Linked DNA regions of Piscinibacter gummiphilus. The protein of the gene in region 1 binds, or shares a complex with, the protein of each later gene. Links are inferred from orthologs where the notes say so. Each region holds a gene or a part of one and is shown in the gene's direction. Other genes may lie near its edges. The genes, in order: accC and accD.

Region 1 (6,326 bases):
AAGAACCAGAAGGCCGAGGCCCGCGCCGACAAGCTCAACCTGCGCGAGGAACAGAAGCAGGCGAAGAAGCCCGCCGCGACGCCGGCCCGCCGGGCCGAGCCGAAGGTGATCGGCGGCTCCACCATCACCCAGCAGCTCGCGAAGAACCTGTTCCTCGCCGGCGAGCGCAGCCTCGCCCGCAAGGGGCAGGAGATCGTCATCACCTTCATGCTGGAGGCGGTGCTGTCGAAGCAGCGCATCCTCGAGATCTATTTGAACAACGTCGAATGGGGCGAAGGGGTGTTCGGAGCCGAAGCGGCCGCCCGGCACTACTTCCGCGTCCCGGCCTCCGCCCTCGGCACCTACCAGGCCGCCCGGCTGGCGGTGATGCTGCCGGCGCCCAAGCGCTTCGAGAAGCGCCCGGGCTCGCCGTACGTGCTCGGGCGGGCGGCGACGATCCAGGCGCGGATGGGGGCGGTCGAGTTGCCCTGAGGCCCGAACGGCCGGCGCCCGTCGCTAGAATCCCGCGATGGCATCCACCCTGACCGCCGAACTGGCGAGCGCCGCCGCGCGGCTGATCGTCGAGGAAGGCATGGAGTACGGGCCCGCGAAACGCCGGGCCGCCCGTGTGCTGGGCCGCGCTTCCGTGCGCCCGGCCGAACTGCCCGACAACGACCTGGTGGAAGACGAGGTGCGCGCGTACCTGGCCCTCTTCTGCGCCGACACCCAGCCCGCCGAGCTGCGCGCGCTGCGCGAGACCGCGGCCACCTGGATGGAACGGCTGCAGGCCTTCCGGCCCCACCTGACCGGCGCCGTCTGGCGCGGCACCGCCACCCGGCTCAACAGCATCCACCTGCAACTCTTCTGCGACGACTCGAAGGAAGCGGAGATCTTCCTGCTGGACCGCCGCGTCGAGTTCGACGTCGGCAGCGTCGACGGTCCCCGCAACCGCCCGATCGACGTGCTGAGCTTCGCGGTGCCGAACGCGGAACTCGGCGAGCTGGTCACGCTCCACCTGAGCATCCTCGACTTCGACGACCTGCGGGGCGCGCTGAAGGCCGACACCCAGGGCCGCACCGAACGCGGCGACCTGCCGGCCCTGCGCCGCCTCCTCCAGGACACCCCGCCCACCCCATGAACCGACGACACCTCCTGATCAGCGGCGCGGCCGTGGCCGCCGTCGGCGCGGGCGCCGGCCTCGCCTGGTGGCAGCAGCGCCCCTCCGCCCCCGGCCCGGAAGCCGCGCTCTGGCGCATGCAGTTCGACGCGCCGGCTGGCGGCACGCTGCCGATGTCGTCCCTCCAGGGCAAGCCGCTGCTGCTCAACTTCTGGGCCACCTGGTGCGCGCCGTGCGTCAAGGAGATGCCGATGCTGGACGCGTTCCAGCGCGCGCAGGCGGCCGCCGGATGGCAAGTGGTGGGCCTGGCAGTCGACGGGCCCACTCCCGTGAGAGAATTCCTCGCCGCGCGGTCGATCGGGTTCAAGATCGGGCTCGCGGGCATGGAAGGGGTCGAACTGTCGCGATCGCTCGGCAACGCCAACGGCGGGTTGCCCTTCAGCGTGGTGTTCGACCGCGAGGGCCGGGTGGTGGACCGCAAACTCGGAGCCTTGACCGAAGAAAACCTGGCCGATTGGGCCAAACGGGTGAACGCGTAAGCCCTGTCCGACAAGAATTTCAAGAATTGCGGCCAAAAGCGCCTAAAGCGCGTAAAGTTCAGCCTTCGCAAATTCCACGGCGCTGACGCAATGGCAGTTCTCGTTCTTCACGGCCCCAACCTCAACCTGCTCGGCACCCGCGAGCCGACGGTGTATGGGTCGGTGACTTTGGAACAGATCAATGCCGAATTGACGAAATTGGGCGCGGATGCCGGAGTGGAGGTGAAAACCTTCCAGAGCAACCACGAAGGCGCCCTCGTCGACCGCGTGCAGGCCGCTCGCACCGACGGCACCACGTTCATCGTGATCAACCCCGCCGCCTACACCCACACCAGTGTCGCGCTGCGCGACGCGCTGGCGGGCGTGGCGATCCCGTTCATCGAAGTGCACCTGTCGAACGTGCACCGCCGCGAACCGTTCCGGCATCATTCGTACTTTTCCGACCTGGCCGACGGCATCATCGTCGGCCTCGGACACAAGGGCTACCGCCTGGCACTGGGTCACGCGATCGAACGCGACCTCGCCAGCCGCCCTGCCTGACCGGCTCTCACCAGACCCTTACAAGCCGGTGCGACCGCGCCCCGCGGCGACACCCGGCCTCCTCGAACAAAGACTGCAGTTGGAGAACTCATGGACCTGCGCAAACTGAAGACCCTGATCGACCTCGTGTCGGAGTCGAACATCTCTGAACTCGAGATCACCGAAGCGGATGGCAAGGTGCGCATCGTGAAGGCGGACCCGAACGCGGCCGTGGTGATGACCGCAGCCCCGGTGGTCCAGCAGGCTGCCGTGCCCGCACCGGTGGCCGCTCCCGCGGTTGCCGCCGCCGCGCCGGCCGTCGCCGCAGCCCCGGCCGAACCCGCCGGCCACACGGTCAAGTCGCCGATGGTCGGCACGTTCTATGGCGCGGCCAGCCCGGGCGCGAAGCCCTTCGTGGAAGTGGGCACCGTGGTCAAGGAAGGCCAGGCCATCTGCATCATCGAAGCCATGAAGATCATGAACGAGATCGAAGCCGACAAGTCCGGCACGGTCACGAAGGTGATGTGCGAGAACGGCCAGGCCGTCGAGTTCGGTCAGCCGCTGTTCATCATCGAGTAAGCGCGGCATGTTCAAGAAGATCCTCATTGCCAACCGCGGGGAGATCGCGCTGCGAATCCAGCGCGCCTGCCGCGAGATGGGCGTCAAGTCCGTCGTCGTCTACTCCGAGGCCGACCGGGACGCCAAGTACGTCAAGCTCGCCGACGAGGCCGTCTGCATCGGCCCCGCCGCCTCGGCCCAGAGCTACCTCAACATGCCGGCGATCATCTCGACGGCCGAGGTCACCGACGCGGAAGCCATCCACCCCGGCTACGGCTTCCTGTCCGAGAACGCCGACTTCGCCGAGCGGGTCGAGCAGAGCGGCTTCACGTTCATCGGCCCCACGCCAGAATCCATCCGGATCATGGGCGACAAGGTCTCGGCCAAGCAGGCCATGATCAAGGCCGGTGTGCCGTGCGTGCCCGGCTCCGAAGGTGCCCTGCCCGAAGACCCGAAGGAGATCATCCGCCAGGCCCGCGCCATCGGCTACCCGGTGATCATCAAGGCCGCGGGCGGCGGCGGTGGCCGCGGCATGCGTGTCGTGCACACCGAGGCCGCGCTGATCCACGCCGTGCAGACCACGCGCAGCGAAGCCGGTGCCGCGTTCGGCAACCCGGCGGTCTACATGGAGAAGTTCCTCGAGAACCCGCGCCACATCGAGATCCAGATCCTCGCCGACGAGCACAAGAACGCCGTCTGGCTGGGCGAGCGCGACTGCTCCATGCAGCGCCGCCACCAGAAGATCATCGAGGAAGCCCCGGCGCCGGGCATCCCGCGCCGCGTGATCGAGAAGATCGGCGACCGCTGCGCCGCCGCGTGCAAGCGCATCGGCTACCGCGGGGCCGGCACGTTCGAGTTCCTCTACGAGAACGGCGAGTTCTACTTCATCGAGATGAACACCCGCGTGCAGGTGGAGCACCCGGTGACCGAACTCGTGACCGGCATCGACATCGTGCAGATGCAGATCCGCGTCGCGGCCGGCGAGAAGCTGCCGTTCACGCAGCGCCAGATCCAGATGCACGGCCACGCCATCGAGTGCCGCGTCAACGCCGAGGACCCGTACAAGTTCACGCCGTCGCCCGGCCGCATCACCGCCTGGCACGCGCCGGGTGGCCCGGGCGTGCGCGTCGACTCGCATGCGTACACGAACTACTTCGTGCCGCCCAACTACGACTCGATGATCGGCAAGATCATCACGCACGGCGACACGCGCGAGCAGGCCATCGCCCGCATGCGCATCGCGCTGTCCGAGACGGTCGTCGAAGGCATCCTGACCAACATCCCGCTGCACCGCGAGCTGATGGTCGACGCGAAGTTCGTCGAAGGCGGCACCAGCATCCATTACCTCGAAGGCTGGATGAGCCAGCACAAGCGCTGATGATCGAACTGCTGCTCCTGGTGCCGGAGGACCTCGTCGAGTCCGTGTCCGATGCGTTGATGGACGAACTCGAGGCCCTGTCGGTGTCGGTGGAAGACGCCGATGCCGACACCGATGCCGAACGCGCGCTGTTCGGCGAACCGGGCATGCCCCCGCCCAGCGCGGGCTGGCAGCGTTCGGTCGTGACCGCGCTGTTCGCCGACGAGGACGTCGCCACCGAAGCCGCCACGCTGCTGCTCGCCCAGGACTGGGCGCAGGAGAAGGTGCACGTGCAGGCCATGCGTCCGGTCGTCGAGCAGGACTGGGTGCGGCTCACGCAGTCGCAGTTCTCGCCGGTCGAGATCACGCCGTCGTTCTGGATCGTGCCCACGTGGCATGAGCCGCCGGCCGCTGCCGAGCGCTTCATCCGCCTCGACCCGGGCCTCGCCTTCGGCACCGGCACGCACCCCACCACGCGCATGTGCCTGCGCTGGATCGCCAACCAGGCGCCGACGTTCTCGGGCTCGTGGTCGCGCGTGCTCGACTACGGCTGCGGCTCGGGCATCCTCGCCATCGGCGCGGCGCTGCATGGCGGCCGCGACATCGACGCGGTCGACATCGACGAGGCGGCCGTGATCTCCACCAACGCCAACGCGGCGGCCAACGGCGTCACGCTGAAGGCGGCGCTGCCCGACGGTGCGTCCGGCACGTACCCGCTCGTGCTGGCCAACATCCTCGCGACACCGCTCAAGCTGCTGGCCCCGCTGCTGTGCGGACACGTCGCCCCCGGCGGTCACCTCGTGCTCGCCGGCATCCTGGAACGACAGGCCGACGAACTGAAGGCCGCCTACGCACCGTGGTGCGACCTCGAGGTCAGCGACAGCGAGGACGGCTGGATCCTGATGACGGCCCGGCTGAAACCGTGATGGCGCGTGGCAAAATTTCGCCATGAGCCTGGCCACCCGTTGCACCGCCTGCGGTACCGTCTTCCGAGTCGTCCAGGACCAGCTCAAGGTCTCCGAAGGCTGGGTGCGGTGCGGCCGGTGTGACCAGGTCTTCAACGCCATCGAAGGGCTGTTCGACCTCGAACGCGACGCCCCGCCCGACTGGAACCCGCCCCCCGCGCCACCGCAGCCGCCGGCCTCGACCATCACGTCGGCCTACCGCGCGCCCGTCGAACAGCCCGAGGACGAGGACGTCTTCAGCCTGAGCGACGAGGACCGCATCCACTCGCGCTTCTTCCAGCCCGAGCAGGACGACGTCTCGCAGACGCCTGCCCAGAACATCGCCGAACGCGACCGCGTCGACTTCGCCGACGCCCAGTTCAACGACGCGCTGATCGCCGACGTCGAGGCCGACAACCCGTCCACCGAACGCCCGCCGGTCGAGGAAGAACCACCGCCGCCGAAAAAGCGCAGCACGTCGTCGAAGTCGGCCAAGGCCTCGCCCGGCTTCCTCCGCGACGCCAAGCGCAAGGCGCGCTGGCGCAGCCCGCGCGTGCGCTTCGGGCTCTCGCTGCTCGTGCTGCTGCTGTCGGCCACGCTCGCAGGCCAGGCCGCACTGCACTTCCGCGACGTCGTGGCCACCCGCTGGCCGGCCGCACGCCCGGCGCTGGTGGCCGCGTGCGAACAGCTGGGCTGCTCGGTGGGCCTGCCGCGCCGCATCGACGACCTGTCGGTGGAAAGCAGCGCGCTCTCGCCGGCGAACGGCGGCGGGTATCGCCTGTCGGTGGTGCTGCGCAACCGCGGCCACATGGACCTCGCGCTGCCCTCGATCGACCTCACGCTCACCGACTCCGAAGGCCAGATGGTCTCGCGGCGCGCGCTCTCGCCCGCCGACTTCCGCATCCAGCCGGCCCACCTCGCAGCCGGCGCCGAAGCCACGCTGCAACTGGTGCTCGCGGCCGAGGGGCCGCGCGTGAGCGGCTACACCGTCGAAATCTTCTATCCTTGACCCCCCAGGCGGCCACCCGATGCCGCCGCCACCACGGAGACCCCTCCCATGTCAGCCCTGATCTGCGGCTCGCTCGCATACGACACCATCACCACGTTCCCGGGCCGTTTCGCCCAGCAGATCCTGCCCGAGCAGTTGCACATCCTGAACGTGTCGTTCCTCGTGCCCACGCTGCGCCGCGAGTTCGGCGGCTGCGCCGGCAACATCGCCTACACGCTCGCGAAGCTCGGCGGTGACCCGCTGATCATGGCCGCGGCCGGTCCCGACGCGCAGGACTACCTGGCCCGCGTGAAGTCGTGGGGCG
Region 2 (6,457 bases), 2.6 Mb from region 1 along the record:
GCACCAAGCTGCTCGAGGTCTACGCCAAGCGCCGTGACACGAAGGGCTTCGAACTGCTGGCCACGCAGCTGTACGGCCTGACGGGCGGGCAGGGCGAGGACTGGGCCAAGGCCCAGGAGCTCGGCCTCCAGATCGAACCCGAGAACCCGCTGTACCAGCCGGGTGGCGTGCCCGCGCAGGTCGAGGGTGATGGCCGTCCGTCGGCCGAACTGCTCGGCGCGAGCACCATGCCGCAGTCGGTCCTGCCGTCGCCGTCCGAGTTTGGCGCCAGCACCGGTTCGTCGAGCGGTTTCGACAGCACCGGTTCGGGTGTCGACCTCGACCTCGACCTGGGCTTCGACGACTCCCCGCAAGCCGCCGAGCCGCCCCCGGCCCGCCTGACCGAGCAGACGCAGCCGTTCCCGGCCGCCTCGCAGGACGACCTGGGTGGCATGCGCTTCGACCTCGACGAGCCCACGCTGCCGGCCACGCCGGCGCAGCCGGTGGCCAAGCCGCCGGTGTCCAACTCGGGCTCGATGGAGTTCGACCTGTCGTCGATCTCCCTCGACCTGGGCTCGCCGAACGACGAACTCACCCAGCCGGCCACGCCGGTGAAGGGCGCGCCGCCGGCGGCCGACTTCGCCGACATCGACCTGGGCGAAGCCGCCGGCGAAGATGGCGACCCGATCGCCCGCAAGCTGGAGCTGGCCGAAGAGTTCCGCCAGATCGGCGACATGGAAGGCGCACGCGACCTGCTGCAGGAAGTGGTGGCCAAGGCCACCGGCTCCGTGAAGCTGCGTGCCCAGGCCATGCTGGACGAACTGGGCTGATTGCAGTCCGTCCCGATGCGGCCGGTTCGGGGTTCCCGGCCGGCCGTTCTCATTGAGGTCCCTGCGTGAATTCCGAGGCCGAAGCATCCGTGGCCGAGAGGGCGAAGGGCCCGAGGCTCGCGCTGGGCATCGCCTACCGCGGCCAGGCCTACAGCGGCTGGCAACGCCAGCCCGTCGAACCCACCGTGCAGGGCCGGCTCGAGTCGGCGCTGTCCGAGTTCGCTGCCCAGCCTGTCGACACGATGTGTGCCGGCCGCACCGACACCGGGGTGCACGGGCTCAACCAGGTCGTGCACATCGACCCGCCGGTGGTCCGTGAACTCAACTCCTGGGTGCGGGGCACCAACCGCTACCTGCCCCCCGACATCGCCGTGCTGTGGTGCCGCGAGGTGGGCCCCGAGTTCCACGCCCGCTACAGCGCCCTCGGGCGGCGCTACACCTACGTGCTGCTGGAGTCGCCGGTGCGACCGGCCATCGAGGTGGGGTCCGCCGGCTGGGTGTTCACGCCGCTCGACGGCGACCGCATGCGCGAGGCCACGTGCGTCCTCATCGGCGAACACGACTTCAGCGCCTTCCGCTCGTCCGAGTGCCAGGCCAATTCGCCGGTGCGCCGACTGAACGCCATCGAGATCCGCCGCTGCGGGGCGTACTGGCGCTTCGACTTCGACGGCAACGCCTTCCTGCACCACATGATCCGCAATATCATGGGCTGCCTGATCGCCGTGGGTGCCGGACGGCGACCGCCGTCCTGGATGGCGGAGGTGCTGGCCGCTCGCTTGCGTCTGCATGCCGCGCCCACGTTTTCCCCGGCGGGGCTGTACTTCGCCGGTCCGTACTACGATCCCGCCCTGGACCTGCCGACCCATACCGCGGCGATGGACTGGCTGCCCCGCTGATTTCCGAGCCGCCCACGCTCACGATCGATGGTTTTCTCCTGCGCCTGCCGGCGCCCCGTGCCATGACCCGACGCACCCGAATCAAGATCTGCGGCCTCACCCGCGAAGTCGACGTCGACGCCGCCGTCGAGGCAGGTGCCGATGCCATCGGCCTCAACTTCTACGAGCGAAGCCCGCGTCATGTGAGCGTGGAGAAGGCTGCCCGGCTCGCGAGCCGGCTGCCGCCCTTCGTCACGCCGGTCGCGCTGTTCGTCAACGCCGGCGCCGCCCTCATCGAGGCGGTCACTGCCGCCATCCCGAACGCGGTGCTGCAGTTCCACGGCGACGAGCGCCCGGAGCAGTGCTGGCAGGCGGGCCGTCCCTACCTGCGGGCCGCCCGCATGTCCCCCGGCTTCGATTTGTTAAACTTCGCCCTCCAGTATCCCGACGCTCAGGCCCTGCTGCTCGACACCCACGTCGAGAGCTACGGCGGCAGCGGAAAGGCATTTGATTGGTCTCTCATTCCTCACGGCGTGTCCCGTCCGGTCGTTTTGTCTGGTGGGTTGCATGCCGAAAATGTGATCGAAGGCATCTTCAGGGTCCGGCCATGGGCCGTTGATGTGAGTTCCGGCGTCGAATCGGCAAAGGGCATCAAGGATGCCCACGCCATCCGCCGGTTCTGCGATGCGGTGCGCGAAGCCGATGCCCGGCTGGCCGCCGCGCCCAACTGAAGATTCCAAGGATTTCCATGACTTACCAGCAACCCGACGCCCGGGGGCATTTCGGCCCCTATGGCGGCACCTTCGTGGCGGAAACGCTGATCCACGCGCTTGACGAACTGAAGTCCGCGTGGGACGCGGCCCAGAAGGATCCCGACTTCCTCGCCGAGTACCGCAGCGAACTGGCCCACTTCGTGGGCCGCCCGAGCCCGATCTACCACGCCGCGCGCACCAGCCGGGAACTGGGCGGCGCCCAGATCTACCTGAAGCGCGAGGATCTGAACCACACGGGCGCGCACAAGGTCAACAACACCATCGGCCAGGCGCTGCTCGCGCGCCGCATGGGCAAGAAGCGGGTGATCGCCGAGACCGGCGCCGGCCAGCACGGCGTGGCCACGGCCACCATCTGCGCCCGCTACGGCATGGAGTGCGTGGTCTACATGGGCAGCGAGGACGTCAAGCGCCAGTCGCCCAACGTGTACCGCATGAACCTGCTGGGCGCCACCGTGGTGCCCGTGGAAAGCGGCTCCAAGACCCTGAAGGACGCGCTGAACGAAGCCATGCGCGACTGGGTCACCAACATCGAGAGCACGTTCTACATCATCGGCACGGTCGCGGGCCCGCACCCGTACCCGGCGATGGTGCGCGACTTCCAGCGGGTGATCGGCGACGAGTGCCTCGTGCAGATGCCGGCCATGCTGGGCGGCGGCAAGCAGCCCGACGCGGTCATCGCGTGCGTGGGCGGCGGCAGCAACGCCATGGGCATCTTCTACCCGTACATCGACGTCGCCGGCACGCGCCTGATCGGCGTCGAGGCGGCGGGCGAGGGCCTCGACAGCGGCAAGCACTCCGCCACGCTGATCGCCGGCTCGCCCGGCGTGCTGCACGGCAACCGCACCTACCTGCTGCAGGACGACAACGGCCAGATCACTGAGACCCACTCGATCTCGGCCGGCCTCGACTACCCCGGCGTGGGCCCCGAGCACGCGTACCTGAAGGACATCGGCCGCGCCGAGTACGTCGGCATCACCGATGCCGAGGCGCTCGCCGCGTTCCACCACCTGTGCCGCACCGAGGGCATCATCCCCGCGCTCGAGTCGTCGCACGCCTTCGCGCACGCCCTGAAGCTCGCCCACACCATGCGCCCCGACCAGAGCCTGCTCGTGAACCTGTCCGGCCGCGGCGACAAGGACATCGGCACCGTCGCCGACCTGTCCGGCGCGTCGTTCTACAACCGGCCCTCGGAAGCCGGCCGCACCGTGAAGGGCGCCGAAGCGCTCGCGAAAGGCCGCGCATGAGCCGCATCAAAGCGTGTTTCGACGCCCTCAAGGCAAAAGGCCGCAAGGCACTGATCCCCTACATCGCCGCCGGTGACCCGTTCCCCGATGCCACCGTCGAGCTGATGCTCGCGATGGCCGAGGCCGGTGCCGACGTGATCGAGCTGGGCGTGCCGTTCTCCGATCCCATGGCCGACGGTCCCGTCATCCAGCGGGCCGCCGAACGTGCGCTGTCGCACGGCATCGGCACCCCGCAGGTGCTCGCCTACGTGCGTGCCTTCCGCGAGAAGAACCAGACCACCCCGATCGTGCTGATGGGCTATGCGAACCCCATCGAACGCTACGACCAGCGCCTGGGCGCCGATGCCTTCGTGCGCGACGCGGCCGAGGCCGGCGTGGACGGCGTGCTGGTGGTCGACTATCCGCCCGAGGAATGCGAGGCCTTCGCAGCCCGTCTGGCCGCGCACCAGCTCGACCCCATCTTCCTGCTGGCCCCCACGTCCACCGAGCAGCGCATGAAGGACGTGGGCCGCATCGCCCGCGGCTATGTGTACTATGTCTCGCTGAAGGGTGTGACCGGGGCCGGGAACCTGGACACCGGCGCGGTGGCCACCATGGTGCCGCGCATCAAGGCCCACGTGGGCGTGCCGGTCGGGGTCGGTTTCGGCATCCGTGACGCCGAAACGGCCAAGGCCGTCGGCGAAGTGTCCGATGCGGTCGTGATCGGGTCGAAACTCATCCAGATTCTGGAAGTCCAAACACGCGACAATGTCGTTTCCGAGGCGGCGAAGTTCATCGCTGAAATCCGCACCGCGCTCGACACCCTGAAAGGAGTCCACCGATGAGTTGGCTTGAAAAACTGCTGCCTCCCAAGATGCAGCAGACCGACCCGAGCGAACGCCGCACGGTCCCCGAAGGTCTCTGGATCAAGTGCCCGTCCTGCGAGACGGTGCTCTACAAGAACGACCTCGAGCAGAACGTCAACGTCTGCCCGAAGTGCGGCCACCACCACCGCATCGGCGCCCGCGCGCGCCTGAACGCCTTCCTCGACGGCGAAGGCCGCTACGAGCTGGGCCAGGAAGTGGTGCCGGTCGACGCGCTGAAGTTCAAGGACAGCAAGAAGTACCCCGAGCGCCTCAAGGCCGCGATGGAAGCCACCGGCGAGACCGATGCGCTCGTCGTGATGGGCGGTGCCATCCACACCATCCCCGTGGTGGCGGCCTGCTTCGAGTTCGACTTCATGGGCGGCTCGATGGGCTCCGTGGTGGGCGAACGCTTCGTGCGAGGCGTCGAGACCGCCGTCGAGCAGAAGGTGCCCTTCATCAGCTTCACCGCCACCGGCGGCGCGCGCATGCAGGAAGGCCTGCTGAGCCTGATGCAGATGGCCAAGACCAACGCCGCGCTCACGCGCCTGGCGAAGGCGAAGCTGCCGTACGTCAGCGTGCTGACCGACCCGACGATGGGTGGCGTGTCGGCGAGCTTCGCGTTCATGGGCGACATGGTCATCGCCGAACCGAAGGCCCTGATCGGCTTCGCCGGTCCGCGCGTGATCCAGGACACCGTGCGCGAGAAGCTGCCCGAAGGCTTCCAGCGCGCCGAGTTCCTCGTGCAGAAGGGTGCCGTCGACATGATCGTCGACCGCCGGGAGCTGCGCGGCACCATCGCGCGTGCGCTCGCGATGCTGCAGCGTCAGAGCGCCGACGCGGTCGCCTGATCCTTCTCTCTCTGTTCCACCCAAGGGCGGCTTCGGCCGCCCTTGTGCTTCCCGAGTCACCCGCCATGCCGTTGCCCACCAACCTCGACGAATGGCTCGCCCACTGCGAGCGCCTGCACCCCAGCACCATCGACATGACGCTGTCGCGCATGACCGAGCTGAAGGCGCGCCTGGGGCTCGCGTTCAAGGTGCCCGTCGTCACCGTGGCCGGCACCAACGGCAAGGGCTCCACGTGCGCGATGCTGGAGGCCGTGGGCCTGCAGGCGGGCTACCGTGTGGGGCTCTACATCAAGCCGCACTTCGTGCACTTCGAGGAGCGCTGCCGCGTCAACGGCGCGATGGTGTCCGCGGCCGACCTCGTGCCGCACTTCGAGGCGGTGGAGCAGGCGAGGGGTGACATCACCCTCACGTACTTCGAGTTCACCACGCTCGCCATCATGCGTCTGCTGTCGCAGGCGGACGTCGACTTCGTCATCCTGGAAGTGGGCCTGGGCGGCCGACTGGACGCGGTCAACGTGATCGACACCGACTGCGCTGTCATCACCAGCATCGACCTCGACCACATGGATTACCTGGGGCCGGACCGCGAATCCATCGGCCGCGAGAAGGCCCAGATCATGCGCCCGGGCAAGCCGGCCATCGTGAGCGACCCGGTGCCGCCCGCGAGCCTGGCGGCTCATGCCGAGGCCATCGGGGCCGACCTGTGGCAGATCGGCCGCGATTTCAACTACGCCGGCGACAAGCAGCAGTGGGGCTGGGCGGGCCGCAGCAAGCGCTTCAACGCGCTGGCGTACCCGGCGCTGCGCGGTGCGAACCAGCTGCTGAACGCCTCCGGCATGATCGCCGTGTTCGAGGCCCTGCGCGACCGGCTCCCCGTCACGGCACAGGCGATCCGCAACGGCCTGGCCATCGTCGAACTGCCGGGCCGGTTCCAGATCATGCCGGGGCAGCCCACCGTGGTGCTCGACGTGGCGCACAACCCGCACGCGGTGGCCACGCTCGTGAACAACCTCGACAACATGCCCTTCCACCCGCGCACCCGCGTGGTGTTCGGTGCGATGAA

What was found.
Region 2: the proteins of accC (region 1) and accD are in contact, whole or in part, in a solved structure (PDB 8UXZ), measured with the Escherichia coli proteins. The link is inferred for Piscinibacter gummiphilus from one-to-one orthologs.

Annotation. Positions count from the first base shown.
Region 1 is NZ_CP015118.1:5,286,240-5,292,565, forward strand. The notes cover bases 2,048-4,915. They hold accC (acetyl-CoA carboxylase biotin carboxylase subunit), read left to right. Parts: upstream 2,048-2,740; coding sequence 2,741-4,090; downstream 4,091-4,915. Other genes in these bases: aroQ (type II 3-dehydroquinate dehydratase), read left to right, coding at 2,048-2,175; accB (acetyl-CoA carboxylase biotin carboxyl carrier protein), read left to right, coding at 2,266-2,733; prmA (50S ribosomal protein L11 methyltransferase), read left to right, coding at 4,090-4,915. Outside these bases: A4W93_RS24150 (transglycosylase domain-containing protein), read left to right, coding at 1-471; A4W93_RS24155 (hypothetical protein), read left to right, coding at 509-1,117; A4W93_RS24160 (TlpA disulfide reductase family protein), read left to right, coding at 1,114-1,635; more of aroQ, read left to right, coding at 1,726-2,047; more of prmA, read left to right, coding at 4,916-4,995; A4W93_RS30145 (zinc-ribbon and DUF3426 domain-containing protein), read left to right, coding at 5,018-6,022; A4W93_RS24190 (carbohydrate kinase family protein), read left to right, coding at 6,071-6,326. UniProt on the Escherichia coli protein: This protein is a component of the acetyl coenzyme A carboxylase complex; first, biotin carboxylase catalyzes the carboxylation of the carrier protein and then the transcarboxylase transfers the carboxyl group to form malonyl-CoA.
Region 2 is NZ_CP015118.1:2,635,893-2,642,349, forward strand. What follows is about bases 3,459-6,457. They hold accD (acetyl-CoA carboxylase, carboxyltransferase subunit beta), read left to right. Parts: upstream 3,459-4,521; coding sequence 4,522-5,394; downstream 5,395-6,457. Other genes in these bases: trpB (tryptophan synthase subunit beta), read left to right, coding at 3,459-3,701; trpA (tryptophan synthase subunit alpha), read left to right, coding at 3,698-4,525; folC (bifunctional tetrahydrofolate synthase/dihydrofolate synthase), read left to right, coding at 5,460-6,457. Also shown: A4W93_RS11710 (motility hub landmark protein FimV), read left to right, coding at 1-809; tRNA pseudouridine(38-40) synthase TruA, read left to right, coding at 899-1,705; A4W93_RS11720 (phosphoribosylanthranilate isomerase), read left to right, coding at 1,768-2,415; more of trpB, read left to right, coding at 2,433-3,458.